DNA from 3 places in the Rhizobium sp. BK181 genome. Region 3 is predicted to be linked to each of the others. Evidence: riboswitches for the same ligand, from Rfam matches in the RefSeq annotation. Region 3 holds a riboswitch; each other region holds the start of a gene.
What was found. Region 3 has a riboswitch for thiamine pyrophosphate ahead of thiM (hydroxyethylthiazole kinase). Riboswitches for the same ligand answer to the same signal wherever they lie in the genome.
Positions count from the first base shown of each region.

Region 1: it holds a riboswitch for thiamine pyrophosphate, as region 3 does, so the genes downstream of both, thiB (thiamine ABC transporter substrate binding subunit) here and thiM (hydroxyethylthiazole kinase) in region 3, are expected to answer to the same signal.
Region 2: it holds a riboswitch for thiamine pyrophosphate, as region 3 does, so the genes downstream of both, thiC (phosphomethylpyrimidine synthase ThiC) here and thiM (hydroxyethylthiazole kinase) in region 3, are expected to answer to the same signal.

Region 1 is NZ_JACHZA010000003.1:202,836-207,844, forward strand. It holds gene FHT77_RS10890 (thiamine diphosphokinase) at 1-305, opposite strand, end outside; gene FHT77_RS10895 (MarR family winged helix-turn-helix transcriptional regulator) at 354-881, opposite strand; gene FHT77_RS10900 (MDR family MFS transporter) at 1,001-2,533, shown strand; TPP riboswitch at 2,595-2,706, shown strand; gene thiB (thiamine ABC transporter substrate binding subunit) at 2,751-3,779, shown strand; gene thiP (thiamine/thiamine pyrophosphate ABC transporter permease ThiP) at 3,779-5,009, shown strand, end outside.
Region 2 is NZ_JACHZA010000003.1:239,801-244,809, reverse strand. It holds gene FHT77_RS11080 (ABC transporter ATP-binding protein) at 1-579, shown strand, start outside; gene FHT77_RS11075 (four-carbon acid sugar kinase family protein) at 576-1,637, shown strand; gene FHT77_RS11070 (FadR/GntR family transcriptional regulator) at 1,656-2,426, shown strand; TPP riboswitch at 2,474-2,585, shown strand; gene thiC (phosphomethylpyrimidine synthase ThiC) at 2,679-4,505, shown strand; gene thiO (glycine oxidase ThiO) at 4,507-5,009, shown strand, end outside.
Region 3 is NZ_JACHZA010000012.1:33,273-38,281, forward strand. It holds gene FHT77_RS22495 (MBL fold metallo-hydrolase) at 1-391, shown strand, start outside; gene FHT77_RS22500 (hypothetical protein) at 1,352-1,903, opposite strand; TPP riboswitch at 2,250-2,345, shown strand; gene thiM (hydroxyethylthiazole kinase) at 2,396-3,199, shown strand; gene thiE (thiamine phosphate synthase) at 3,196-3,828, shown strand; gene thiD (bifunctional hydroxymethylpyrimidine kinase/phosphomethylpyrimidine kinase) at 3,833-4,648, shown strand; gene FHT77_RS22520 (carbohydrate ABC transporter permease) at 4,678-5,009, opposite strand, start outside.

The sequences.
Region 1 (5,009 bases), on a different contig from region 3:
AGGGCGCCGGCCAATACAAGACGTTTCGCGCCGCGGGCGATCGCTTCCGCAACCGCAATCTCGCCATCGGTGGATGCCTTCGCAGCGGGATAAGGTTGCCTGGGCACGTCGGGAAAGGCACCCTCGAGATCTGGGGGCGTCGAGTCGAAATCACCGACCCACAGCTCTGGGATGACGCCGAGTGCTGCTGCGTGACGCATACCACCGTCGGCGGCGATGAAACGGCTGCCAGAGACGGCATTTCGCAGGCGATCGGTTATCTGCAGCTCGCCGCCAAGCAGAATGGTGAAGGTGGATTGGCTCATGGGCACTGCCCATAGCGCAAAGCAGGGGGGAAGGGAAAGGGCCGTCGCTCAGGCTTCGTCTGCGATATCCTTGACGCGTGCCTCAAAAACACTCTCGAAGCCGGAAATGAACTTCTCGAACAGTTCTCCGAACGCCTCGATCTCTTCGGGTTTCCAGTCTTTGACCACCTCGGAAACGAATGAGAGCTTCTGCGCACGTATTTCCGACAGCAACCTCTGTCCGAGTGGCGTCATCACGACGATAATCCGCCGCGCATCTGCCTGAGATGCCTTTCGCCGCAGGATGTTCCGCCCCACCATCTCTGCGACGATGCGGCTTGCGCGCGACGGGTCGATCCGCATCATCTCGGCAATCGTCCCGACCGTCACGTCGCCGCTTTCCTGAGCGCGTCGTACTGCGTCCAGTACGTCAAGGTGCGATAGCTCAAGACCGGGCGCCACGGTTTGGATGGCGAGCCGCCCGATCAACCGACGTCCGGTCATCAGGCGCATGCGGGTCATACTTTGACCAATGCGCAAAATGCCGGCGTCTTCGTTCGCGTCAGGGTCGTTCAGTTTCATCAGGCTCTCATTCATTCCGAAACCATAACACGCCACGCGTCGATTGAGAATATGCCGAAGTCAAGCGCATGACATTGACAATTATATGCTGATAGCACATAACAAGATCAACTCATCATTTGGAACGACGCTTTATGGACACTCAAATTGCCGCTGCGCCGCTTGTGACGGATCATCGCCGGCGGTTCATTCTCTTCCTTTTCCTGATGGCCGCTATGTTCATGGCGACGCTCGACAATCAGATCGTCGCAACGGCTCTGCCGACGATCGTTGGCGAGTTCGGCCACCTCGAGCGGTTCAGTTGGGTCGGCTCAGCCTATCTTCTCGCCGTAAGCGCCGTGATGCCTCTCTACGGCAAGCTCGGCGATCTCTTCGGCCGCAAATATGTGATGATGGCCGCGATCATGATCTTCACCGTCGGCTCGGCCGTCTGCGGACTGGCTGTATCGATGAATACGCTGATTGCTGCCCGCGTGCTGCAGGGACTTGGCGGCGGCGGTATCATGGTGTCGATCTTTGCCGTCAACGCGGACCTGTTCGAGCCGCGGGAACGGGCGCGGTACCAGAGCTATTCCAGCCTCGTGCTGATGGCATCGGGCGCCATCGGGCCTGTCCTTGGCGGCGCAATGAGCGATCTCTTCGGCTGGCGCTCGATCTTCCTTGTCAACGTTCCGATCGGTTTCGTCGTCCTTGTCGGCCTGGCTTTGATGCTACCTTACCGGAAACCAAACCGCCGCCCGAAGATCGATTACGCTGGCGCCCTGCTGCTCGCCTTGACGACGGCAAGCATCGTTCTGGCCGCCGACGGCGCTCAGGTCTTCGGCTCGCTGTTTGCTCCGCAAAACCTGGCCATCATGACGCTCGGCGTAGCTGCGGCCATCGGTTGGATTTTCGTCGAGCGCCGCGCTGCAGAGCCGATTGTTCCCCTGTCTCTATTTCACAATTCGACGTTCAGCCTGTTGCTCATCATGTCGATCATGAGCGGCGCGATTGGAATTGGGATGGTCAATTATTTCGCGTTGTTCCTACAAACGACGACCGGTCTTTCGCCGTCGGCGGCTGGAGCGTTCTTTATTCTTCTGACCGGCGGCATCGTTTGCGGGTCACTCTCGGCAGGCCGCATCATCTCCATCACTGGTCGCTACAAGCCGTTCGCCATCGCAAGCCTGACCTGCAGCGCCATTGCGTTTGTGCTGCTGACGCGGGTTCATGTCGGAACACCGGTCCTGCTGATCGGGGCGGTGATGGCCCTCCACGGCTTCGGTGTCGGTCTTGCACAACAGGTTCCGGTCATCGGCGTCCAGAATGCTGCCCCGGCGCGCGACGTCGGCGCCGCAACGGGATCGGTGACGCTGTCGCGTATGGGCGGAGCATCGATCGCCATCTCCATTTACGGCGCGATCGTCGGCTCGCAACTCGGCAAAACGGGCGTTTCCATTCCGGGAGTAACCGACATCGAGCAACTCACTCCAAAGATGCTGGCAGCTTTGCCGGAGCAGGCGCGTCAAGCCGTTGCCGAAGCCTATGGCAGTGCGTTCATACCGCTTTTCATGGCATCCTGCGTAATCGCTCTGATTGGCCTTTCCGCTGCCTTGATGCTGAAACCAACACAGTTGCCTCGTGTCGTTGAGGTGCGGCCGGCCGCCAACGCCGAGGCCGCGGAGTAAAACGCCGATGGCGGCCGCAAGGCCGCCCCTTGCAAGACGCCAAGCGTGGCGATACATCTCAAACGCTCTAACGGGGTGCCCCGTGCCATCAGGCGCGCGGCTGAGAGGCTCAAAGCCAACCCGCGGAACCTGATCCGGCTAACACCGGCGGAGGGATTAGACGCGTGACATCTGGCACCGCCCTTTTCCCCTTCAAGCAAACCAGAGGAGAGGTGCCATGTTCAAATTCAACTTCACGAGCCGTTCGTTGCTTGCCACGATCTTTGTCGCGACCATCGGCTTGGCCGGCCAGGGCGCACAGGCGGCAGACAATACGCTCACAGTCTACACCTATGAGAGCTTCACATCCGAATGGGGTCCGGGACCGAAGGTCAAGGAAGCATTCGAGAAGACCTGCGGCTGCAGCGTCAAGTTCGTGAGCGTAGCCGATGGCGTGGCGTTGTTATCGCGTCTGAAACTTGAGGGCGCTGCGACGAAGGCGGATGTCGTGCTCGGTCTGGATACGAACCTGACCACGGAAGCGAAGGCGACCGGCCTCTTCGATGCGAGCGGTGTCGACGTCAGTGCGCTCAAGGTGCCGGGAAACTACAAGGATGAGATATTTGTGCCTTATGATTATGGCCACTTCGCCGTCATCTACGACACGCAGACGATCAAAAATCCTCCGAAAAGCATGAAGGACCTGGTCGAAGGCGATCCTTCGCAAAAGATCGTTATTGAGGATCCGCGCACCTCGACGCCTGGGCTAGGCCTCTTGCTGTGGATGAAGTCGGTCTACGGCGATAAGGCGCCTGAGGCCTGGGCAAAACTCAAGAAGCGGGTGCTGACGGTGACCCCCGGCTGGTCGGAAGCCTATGGGCTCTTCACCAAGGGCGAGGCGCCGATGGTGCTCTCCTACACGACCTCGCCTGCCTATCACATGGTCGCGGAAAATACCGACCGCTATCAGGCGGCTGCGTTTTCAGAGGGCCACTACATCCAGATCGAGGTGGCGGGCCTGCTGAAGAATGCGCCGGACAAGGGGCTTGCACGCGAGTTCCTGAAATTCATGGTGACGCCGGGCTTCCAGGATACGATTCCGACCAACAACTGGATGATGCCGGTTTCGGCGACGTCGCAGCCGCTGCCGGATGCGTTCGGCAAGCTTGTAAATCCATCAAAGACCTTTCTGATGAGCTCGGATGAAGTCGCTGAGAAGCGCAAGGCCTTCGTCGATGAGTGGCTGGCCGCCATGAGCATGAATTGATGCTTTTGACCGAGGCTGAGATGCGACGGGCGGTGCTGGGTGGGGCTTTGAGTCTCGCCGGCATTGCCCTTTTCGTCGGCTTTGCAGTCTTCGCCTTGCTCCTTTCGAGCGATGTTTCCTCCATCCTGACGGCGGTGCTTGAACCCTATATCCTGCAGGTCCTGCGTTTCACCTTGTTGCAGGCCTTGCTCTCGACGCTGCTCTCGATCGCTTGTGCCATTCCGGTCGCGCAGGCCTTGGCGCGTCAGCAGCATTTCCCCGGTCGCATCTGGATCATTCGACTGATGGCCGTGCCGATGGGGCTTCCTGTCCTAATCGGGGCGCTGGGGTTGATCGGCATCTGGGGGCGGCAGGGCCTTACGAACGCGCTGCTGCTCAAGCTCGGCATAGCGGAACCGATCAGCATCTACGGGCTTTCCGGGATCCTGTTGGCGCATGTCTTCTTCAACATGCCGCTGGCTTGCCGCCTGATGCTGGCGGCATTGGAGCGGGTGCCAGCGGAATACTGGCTGATGGCGAGTGGTCTCGGCATGCGGCGCGGTTCGATTTTCCGTTTCATCGAATGGCGGGTTCTGCGCTCGGTCATTCCTGGGATAGCCGGCCTGATCTTCATGCTCTGCGCCACGAGCTTCACACTGGTGCTGACACTGGGTGGCGGGCCGGCCGCAACGACCGTCGAGGTTGCCATATATCAGTCGCTGCGTTTTGATTTTGATCCGGGCCGGGCCGTCACGCTTTCCCTGCTGCAGATCGCCCTTACATCGGTCGTCCTTGGGGCGCTGTCATGTCTTCCTGCGTCCGGGGATGAAGGGATGACTGTCGGAAAGGCGATCAGGCGCCCGGATGGTAGGCTGTTGGGAGCGCGGCTCGTGGATGGAAGCATCCTGCTGTTCGCCGCTCTGTTCCTTGGTTTACCTCTGATGTCGGTGCTTCTGGCTGGCCTTCGGTCCAATCTCATGAAGCTGCTCAGTGAACCCATTTTCTGGCAGTCGGCTGCGACCAGTCTTGCCATCTCGATCTCTGCGGCCACTATCGCCTTACTTATCTCGATGATGCTGGTGGGTGCGCGCCGGGCGGCGCTTCTCCGGCGTTCAGGGATCTCAGGCGCAGGAGCGTTCTTTGCCGCCATGGGTGGCGCATCATCGTTGGTATTGCTCGTGCCGCCGATCGTCCTGGCGACGGGCTGGTTTCTAGCGCTGAGAAGCTTCGGTGACGCCAGCGCCGTGGCTC
Region 2 (5,009 bases), on a different contig from region 3:
CTGCTGACCGACGTCGGGCTGCCCACCCGTTTTGCGCAGCGCTATCCGCATGAGCTTTCCGGCGGTCAGCGCCAGCGCGTGGTTATCGCCCGGGCGTTGGCGTGTCAGCCGAAGTTCATCGTCTGCGATGAGGCGATCTCCGCTCTCGACGTTTCCATTCAGGCGCAGATCATCAACCTGCTGCTCGACCTGCAGGAAAAATACCGGCTGACCTATCTGTTCATCGCCCACGATCTGGCGGTCGTACGCCATATCAGCACACGCGTCGGCGTCATGTATCTCGGTCGCCTTGCCGAACTTGCGACCCGCGAGGAGCTGTTCGAGAACCCGCTGCACCCTTACACCAAAGCGCTGCTCTCCGCCGTTCCGGAAACCGATCCAGAGCTGGAGCGTACTCGCAAGCGCCAGATCCTGCAGGGCGATGTGCCGAGCCCGCTTAGTCCACCGACCGGCTGCCGCTTCCATACCCGTTGCCCGATCGCCATGGAGGTTTGCAGCAAGATGATCCCCGAGTGGAAGGAAGCAAGGCCCGGCCATCTCGTCGCCTGCCATGCGGTCAACACGGAAACGAACGCATGACGCTTGAGGTCGCGATCATCGCTGACGATTTGACCGGCGCGCTCGACACGGGCACTCCGTTTGTCGATGCCGGTCTATCCGTCGCTGTCGCAATCGATGTGGATGCAATTCCCGAAGCGCTTCTGACTGGCTGCAACGTGGTTGTGGTCAACACAGCTTCACGAGCTCTCCTGGGGGAGGAAGCGGCGAGAAGAGTCACTGCTGCGGCGAAGGCTCTTCTTGCCGCCTCGCCGGGCATTGTCCTGAAGAAGATAGACTCCCGTCTCAAGGGCAATGTTGCAGCCGAAAGCGTCGCCTTGGCTGAAGTTTTCGGTCACGGAGCCATCGTTGTGGCGCCTGCCATCCCCGACCAGCAGCGCTTGACCCGCGATGGCCATGTCTTTGGTCGTGGCGTAACCGAACCCATCCCGATTGCTGAGCTCTTCAAGGCAAATGACGGCGAAGTGCTCGTGCGAGACGCCGAGACTGACAGTGACCTTGACCGACTGGTTGGCGAGTATGAGTGGAGGACGACGCTTGCTGTCGGCGCTCGCGGCTTGGGTGCTGCCTTTGCCCGAAAGATCGGGCAGATGGATCGGCCACGCAAACCGCTTGCTGCATCGTCCGAGACCATCTTTGCCTTTGGCTCTCGCGATCCGATCACGGCAGCACAAATGACCAAGCTGGAAGGGTCTGGCGCCCTGACTTCGGCCATTGATGCCCCTATCGGAGCGGTGCCCCGCGAAGGGCAATTTACCTTGCCCCTGCTTCTGCGTTGCACGGGTGAAATAACCAGCGATGCAGCAGCAGTTGCCGACCGCTTCGCGAAAGGCGTAAAATCAGTCATAGATGCCACACGCCCGGAAACGCTGATGGTCGGGGGCGGTGACACGGCGCTGGCGGTATTTTGTGAACTTGGAATTCGGGTCCTGATGCCGAAGGGCGAAATCGAGGCGGGGATTCCGTGGTTTGACGTTACGACTGCTGATGGCTTGCGTCTGCGCTGTGCGGTGAAGTCCGGGGGCTTTGGGAATTCTGATAGTTTGCTAAGACTGATTGCACAGAATCAGGCGGCATAAGCAATGCCGGCGGGGAGAATGAAGGTGGACGAAGCAAGCGGTGTATCGGCGAAAGCCCAGACGACCCCGGCAGCCAAGCCGGAGCGTGGCAAGGCCGTGAAGCTGGTCGATCGGGTCTTTGATCAGTTGCAGGAGCGCATTCGCTCTGGAAACTATCCTCCGGACTCGCGCCTTCCCGGCGAGCACGAACTTGCATCGATGCTCGGCGTCTCCCGCCCGATCGTGCGCGACGCCTTGGCACGGCTGCGCGATCAGGGAATCGTCTATGCCCGTCAGGGAGCGGGAACCTTTGTCAGTGCCCACGGTTCGCCGACGACGCAACTTTCCTATTCGCCGGTCAAGACGATCGCAGATATCCAGCGCTGCTATGAGTTTCGCCTGACGATCGAGCCTGCTGCCGCCTACTTTGCTGCCAAGCGTCGCGACGAGGCGGCGATCCAAAAGATTGCCGCTGCGCTTGCCGATCTGCGCGAGGCAACCAGCCACCAGCTTCATCGCACCGACGCCGACTTCACGTTCCATCGTGCGGTCACCGAAGCCGCCAACAATCACTACTACACGGCCTCGATCGACGCCCTGAAGGCACACATCGCTGTCGGCATGCACCTTCACGGCCTATCGCTTCTTGGTCCGCGTCAAGGCCTTGAGCAGGTCTACGAGGAACACAACAAGATTTACCTCGCCATCGTCGAAGGCCGCGCGGAAGACGCACGAGCCTTGATGAAGGCCCATCTTGAGGGCTCGCAGAGCCGCCTCTTCGAAGGCCGCGCTCTGGACCTTTCCATGTAGTTGCGGCAGTTGGCTTGACAGCTTTGCCGCTCTGGCTCTAACCTTTTCGCATTCACCAGGGGGGTCCCGGCAAGGGGCTGAGATACTGCTATCGCGCGCAGTGACCCGTTGAACCTGATCCAGTTCATACTGGCGTAGGGACGGTGCAAGCGCTCGAAGGCATTGGGTTCTCGCGTGGAATCCGTGCCGGCGTCTTTTCATCATTCCGGCTGATGACTGGGTCTCCAAACCTAAAACTTGGAGCCTCAAACCATGAATATTGCCGCAAAGAACATTACCCTGACCGTTACAACGGGCCCGCTACCGGCCTCCCGCAAGATCTACATCCCGGGCGAGATCCACCCCCATATCCGCGTTCCCATGCGCGAGATCAGCGTCCATCCGACGTCAGGAGAGCCGCCGGTCACGGTTTATGATTCGTCGGGCATCTATACCGTCGAGGGTGCCGACATCCGCATCGAGCAAGGCCTTCCAGAACTGCGCCGCAACTGGGTCGTCGCTCGCGGCGACGTTGAAGCCTATCGGGGTCGCCAGGTGCGCCCGGAGGATAACGGCTTTGCCAGTGGCGAACGGCTGACACCGGAATTTTCCGCCAAACGCCAGCCGCTCCGCGCCAAGGACGGCAAAGCCGTCACCCAACTCGCCTATGCGCGCGCCGGCATCATCACGCCGGAGATGGAGTTCATCGCGATCCGCGAAAATCTCGGACGCAAGGCGAAGGCAGAGGCAATGGTGCGCGACGGCGAGAGCTTCGGCGCCCATATTCCCGATCACGTCACGCCGGAATTCGTCCGCCAGGAGGTGGCTTCCGGCCGCGCGATCATCCCCGCCAACATCAACCACCCCGAATCCGAACCGATGATCATCGGCCGGAACTTCCTGGTGAAGATCAACGCGAATATCGGCAACTCCGCGGTTACGTCTTCGATGGCAGAAGAGGTCGAGAAGATGGTCTGGGCCGCGCGTTGGGGCGCCGATACCGTCATGGATCTCTCCACCGGCCGCAACATCCACAACATCCGCGAATGGATCATCCGCAATTCGCCGCTGCCGATCGGCACCGTTCCGCTCTATCAGGCGCTGGAGAAGGTCGAGGGCATTGCCGAGAACCTGACCTGGGAGGTCTATCGCGACACTCTGATCGAGCAAGCCGAGCAAGGCGTCGACTATTTTACCATCCACGCCGGCGTGCGGCTCCATTACATCCCGCTCACCGTCAACCGCGTTACCGGCATCGTCTCGCGCGGCGGCTCGATCATGGCCAAGTGGTGTCTTCATCACCATCGTGAGAGTTTCCTCTACGAGCATTTCGAAGAGATCTGCGACATCTGCCGAGCCTACGACGTCTCCTTCTCGCTCGGCGACGGCCTGCGTCCGGGTTCGATTGCCGACGCCAACGACGCCGCGCAATTCGCCGAGCTGGAGACCCTCGGCGAACTGACGAAGATCGCCTGGGCCAAGGACTGCCAAGTCATGATCGAGGGCCCGGGCCATGTCCCGATGCACAAGATCAAGGAAAACATGGACAAGCAGCTCGCCGTCTGCGGCGAGGCGCCTTTCTACACGCTGGGGCCACTGACGACAGATATCGCACCAGGCTACGACCACATTACTTCGGGAATCGGTGCCGCGATGATCGGCTGGTTCGGCACGGCAATGCTCTGCTACGTCACGCCGAAGGAGCATCTTGGCCTGCCCGACCGCAACGACGTGAAGACGGGCGTCATCACCTACAAGATCGCCGCCCATGCCGCCGATCTCGCCAAGGGGCATCCGGCCGCTCAATTGCGCGATGACGCCCTGTCGCGCGCTCGTTTCGAATTCCGATGGGAGGATCAATTCAACCTGTCGCTCGATCCGGAGACGGCCCGCAGCTTTCACGACGAGACGCTGCCGAAGGAAGCCCACAAGGTCGCGCACTTCTGCTCCATGTGCGGCCCGAAATTCTGCTCGATGCGGATATCACACGACATCCGCGCCGAGGCGCAGAAGGAAGGGCTCGACGCCATGGCGGCGAAATACCGCGAGGGCGGCGATCTCTATATGCCGATCGACGCCATCGAACAGTCGCGTGACTGAGATGCATGTCCTCGTCAAAGGGGCCGGCGTTGCCGGCCTTGCGGTCGCGCACGAACTCAGCCTTCGCGGCGCCGACGTCACCGTTATGAATCCAGGTTCTCACCAAGCGGCCTCATGGTTTGCTGGTGGCATGCTCGCGCCCTGGTGTGAGTGTGAAAGCGCCGACAAAGCCGTCTTGCTGTGCGGCGGGGATGCCATCGACCGTTGGGACACAATGCTGCCTGGCGAGGTCCAGCGAAACGGAACGCTGGTCGTTGCTCCAGCGCGTGACCAAGGCGAACTTGATCGCTTCGCCGGCCGCACCGGCGGCCATGAATGGCTGAACGACGAACAAATCTCTGCATTAGAACCGGCCTTGGCAGGCCGCTTCCGACGCGCGCTTTTCTTCCCGCTGGAGGGCCATCTCAATCCAAGGCGGGCGCTGGGTCTGCTGCGAGAAAAGCTGATCGCTCGGCGCGTCAAATTCATCGACCAGATGAATGAAACCACCGGCTACGACGACAT
Region 3 (5,009 bases):
CACACAACTCGCCGATATCATCAAGGTCATCAATAGCCACGTGCAGACGTTCAAACCAGGTGCAAAGGTCGTGCCGGCAGTCGTCTCGGTTGGACTGAAGGGTCACACGCCCGGGCATGTGGGCTATGAAATCGCGTCAGGCAAAGAAACGCTGCTCGACATCGGTGACACGGTGCACAGCTCGATCATTTCGCTCGTGAAGCCTGAATGGCCGGTTGGCTTTGACAACGATCAAAAAGCCGCCGAGAAGAACCGCATCGAGACCTTGAAAAAGCTGGCGAAGTCAGATCAGCTTGTCTTTGCACCACACTTACCATTTCCAGGTGTCGGCCACATCCAGGCCGACGGCGACCACTTCAAGTGGGTGCCGGGTGTCCCGGAAATGAAATAGCAACAAAAGACGCGGCAGCATGTCTTCCGGACTGCCGTGCTGATGGACGCGTGCGGTACGCATGGTTCCCTTCAACGAGACTGAGGGCGGATCGCCGTTGCGCGGTGGCATTCACAGTTGAGACAGAGCCGTCGAGGACGTCGCGGACACCCCGCCTCGGCGAAAAAATACGCTGCGAAATTCGTGGACGTGACAGTGATGCCGCTTGGGAGAAACGCACCCTTTGCAGTGATTTGGATCTCGTGGACGTGGGTTGCGCCCACTTCGACGATCTGACGGCAGGGCCGAAGGGCAGCCTTGGATGCGCCATATTCCTAACGAAAGTTGTGGGTGCGGAGCGCAGTGATACTCAGGGATCGTCACAACCGGCGCCAGACAAAGGCATGCCATTCCGAAGCATGGGCGTCAGATGTGCCGGGACCTCATTGAAGTCGAATCGTGCGGACTGGTCCGGCGGAAGATGGAGCTATATAGCGTTACTCGGCGTATTTAGTGATCCCCAACAAGGACGGCCACCTTCACGGAATGCGTCCTGCGCGTCGATCTCGCGTTCGGCGAGAAGAGTATATCGCTTCAGGCCGTGTCCCTGCGCAAAGGTGCACGAGTCGCACCTCTTGTCGCCAGTCTTTCGATTTGAAAAGCTTCGAACAACAGAGAGTCTTTTGCACGGTGAGAGGTCGCCGAAACATGGCGTTTTGCGACAGTAGCCCAAAGCCACTTCCTGGAAGGAACTATTGATCCACTCGACGTTAACGCCTTGGTGTCTTTCGCCTTCACGTCCGGACAGCGCGCTTCCCTGGAGGAGTATTGAATCCAGCGCGTGCGCGATGCCATGGTATCATGCTCGCCCCTGGAGGCATCATGAGGGCGACTGACGAAACTCACACTGTGCGAGCCCGTGCAACCGCTTCCTTGCGGTGATATTCGCCGCCAACTTGTATGGCCTGCAACGCTCGTGGTCTAGGCCGATGCGTCAGATTTGGGTTTGCGTCCACGTCTTGCCGCGCCCGGTTGCGGGGCGGTTGTTGCTTTCGTCTTCGAGGCTGGTTTCGCACGGGAAACGATTGTCTTCGTTGTAGCAGAGCTTGCTGTCGCAGCGGGCTTGGACGGTTTGTCCATTGACTTGGCACCCGCCGACTTGGCTGCATTCAGGAACCCGACCCGCCGAAGCCGGTTCTGTTCGAGCGCCTGCTGGAAGCCAACGTCGTTCTCTGCGTGATAGGCAAGGTCATCGAGAAACTCGGCTACATCCGATGTCGATGAGACGACGACATAGCTCAGGCCGTGGCCTGCATCGACGGAGTCTCGACCGACCGTAACGCCGAACCCGCCCGGTACCTTCTGAAACCACGTTGAACGCCACTTGCTAAAGCCAGATGTGTCGCGCTCGTATTCCTCTAGATAGGCCTTCTGCTCAGCCACTCGTCCGCGAAATACGTCAACGATGTTTTTGGCACCTGGAGTCGGCTTGGTTGCCTTCTTGGTAGACCACTTTTCAAGGAAATTAGCCATTGATTGCATCTCCACTCATGTTGAGGCATCAGAATGAGAAGACTGTCTTTCAATAATCGTTGAATCTATGCAGTTCTGTTAGAAGTCAATGCATTCAGTTGCGCAGACTGCATAGGGGCGATCTCGATATACACCAACTCTTCCTTCCCGCAGTTGCCGAACACGCGGTGGCAGCTCCGACAGGTCGATATCTGCGAGCTTGGTGCTGGCATGTCTGCTTCGGTGAGACTTTGAGACAGTCCGCGGTGGAGTGCCCGACGCATCCGTTTACGGGCAGTCTCTCGTGTTCGTTTCGCCATGTGCATTTAGGGGATGACAGGCGCTCTCTTCTCTGCGAGAAGCTTGGCGTGAGAGACAGGGGCGCCACCGTCTGGTTGGCTGAGACGTACCCTTTGAACCTGAACCGGATAATGCCGGCGGAGGGAGTCGCTCGGGATCCTTCGCTTAATGCATTGGTCTCAGCGCCTTCCTTCCCCGATCGAAAGGCGAACCATGCTGTTTCAAATCCCACCTGGGACATTGCTGAACGAGCTGCGAGAGCATGTTCCACTTGTCCATTGCATCACCAATTACGTTGCCATGAACATTGCTGCCAACGTCCTTCTGGCAGTCGGGGCCTCTCCTGCCATGGTGCATGCAGAGGAGGAGACCGCCGAGTTTGCCAAGATTGCCGGGGCACTAACGATCAACATAGGTACGCTATCATCCGGGTGGCTGCGTGGCATGGAGGCAGCTGCGATTGCCGCGAGGCAATCTGGCAAGCCATGGGTTCTCGACCCCGTCGCCCATTACGCAACGTCGTTCCGCCGTGCTGCTGCCGACCGACTCATCGAGCTCGGTCCCACCATCGTCCGCGGCAATGCCTCCGAAATCATCGCTCTTGCCGGGGGTGCTTACCGAGGCAAGGGCGTCGACAGCGGGGACGGCGTCGAACACGCTGAGTATTCTGCCCGGCTGCTTGCCGACAGGCACGGTGCGATCGTCGCGGTAACGGGCGCCGTAGACTTCATCACTGACGGGAAGCGCGCGGTTCGCATCGAAGGTGGCTCGGAATTGATGCCGCAGGTGACAGCACTGGGTTGCTCATTGACCTGCCTTGTCGGGGCATTTGCGGCTGCGCGACCCGACGTGCCGTTCGATGCGACGGTTGCGGCCCTTGCCACTTTCGCTGTTGCCGGTGAACTGGCGGCCAGCAGGTCTCAGGGCCCGGGCTCTTTTTCCTGGCGGTTCCTGGACGCGCTGGCAACGGTTGATGGGCCTTGTCTTGATCACAGCGCAAAGGTTGCGGGCGCATGAAGAACCTCGATCTTTCTTTCTATCTTGTCCTTGATCCAGACCTTTGCGCTTCCTTCGGGCTCGTGGCGACAGCGCTTGCTGCAGTTGCCGGCGGGGCGACCGTGGTTCAGTTGCGCGACAAGCGAGCTGCCACCGATCAAATCATCGAAACGGGCCGCGCGCTGAAGATGGCCTTGTCGGGCACAGGTGCGCGATTGATCGTCAATGATGACGTCGAGGCTGCGCTCGCGGTCGGTGCAGACGGCGTCCATGTCGGTCAGGACGACATGGATGTCCGCCTGGCACGCGCCCGCATTGGGCCCGACATGGTCCTCGGACTATCCGTGGAAACGCAGGCATTGGCAGAGGCGGTAGATCCAACAATTGTCGACTATGCCGGGATCGGCCCGGTGTTTGCGACCCCGACAAAGGCGGACCACAAGCAGCCAATTGGCTTTCATGGCCTTGCCTGCCTGATAACGTGTTGTCCCGTTCCATCCGTCGCGATTGGGGGACTGAAGGCTGGCCATGTGCGTGAGGTGTTTGCGGCGGGAGCCAAGGGTATTGCTGTCGTCTCCGCAATCTGCGGATCTGCGGATCCTGAGGCCGCCAGCCGTCGGATATCCTCGAACATCAGAAGCATAAGGTAAATCAATGATCCGCAACATACTCACCATCGCCGGCTCAGATCCCTCGGGAGGCGCGGGAATCCAAGCCGATCTCAAGACATTCTCTGCATGCGGTGTCTATGGGATGGCGGTGTTGACCGCGCTGACAGCGCAGAACACCCAGGGTGTCTCCGGCGTACATCTCGTCCCCGCTGCATTCGTTGCGGATCAGATCAGAGCTGTGTTCGCGGATGTGCGTGTCGACGCTATCAAGATTGGCATGATTGCCAACGCGGAAATTGCCACCGCCATAGTCGATGTGATTGTGGAGCATGAGGAGGTGCCGATCGTTCTTGATCCGGTCATGGTGGCGAAGGGTGGAGCCGCCCTCCTCGACCTGTCTGCTGTTGACGTCATAACGCGACGCCTGTTGCCGCTCGCCTCACTGCTGACGCCCAACCTGCCAGAGGCTGCCGCACTGCTTGGTGAAGACGTGGCTCAGTCACGGGAGGAAATGGCGGATCACGCAAGACGCCTCAGGGCAATGGGCCCGCAAGCAGTCCTCGTCAAGGGCGGTCATCTTTCTGGCGGTGAAAGCCCGGATGTCCTGGCGTCGGACGCGGGACTGGATTGGTTCGAAGCAAGCCGGATTGCGACCGCGAATACCCATGGCACCGGTTGCACGCTCTCGAGCGCGCTGGCTGCAGAGCTCGCAAAGGGTGCGACGCTTCCCAACGCGGTTGCCAATGCAAAGGGTTACCTTGCGCGTGCTATCGAGCATTCCGGATCGTTAAGCGTAGGCTCGGGGCATGGTCCGGTCCTGCATTTCCATCAGTTCTGGCCTCTGCTTGAGAGCCGTTGAGACGCTGGCGATTGACATGTGGCGGGGCGTCAGGATTTGACCGCTCCCGCTGTCAGCCCTGCAATGATATGCTTCTGGGCCAGGAAGAATACGACGATGGTCGGCATGATCGTCAGCGTGATGAAGGCGAGTACAAGCTGCCACGCAGTGCCAAACTCGCCGCGATAGACCATGATCCCCAGGGGCCATGGATACATCGTCTCGGAATTCAGCATGATCAATGGCAGAATGTAGCTGTTCCAGCTACCGACGAAGGAGATGATACTAACGGTCGCGATGATCGGCCGCGATAGGGGCAGAGAGATGTGCCAGAAGAAGCGGATGTATCCGCAGCCATCGACGATAGCCGCCTGAAATAATT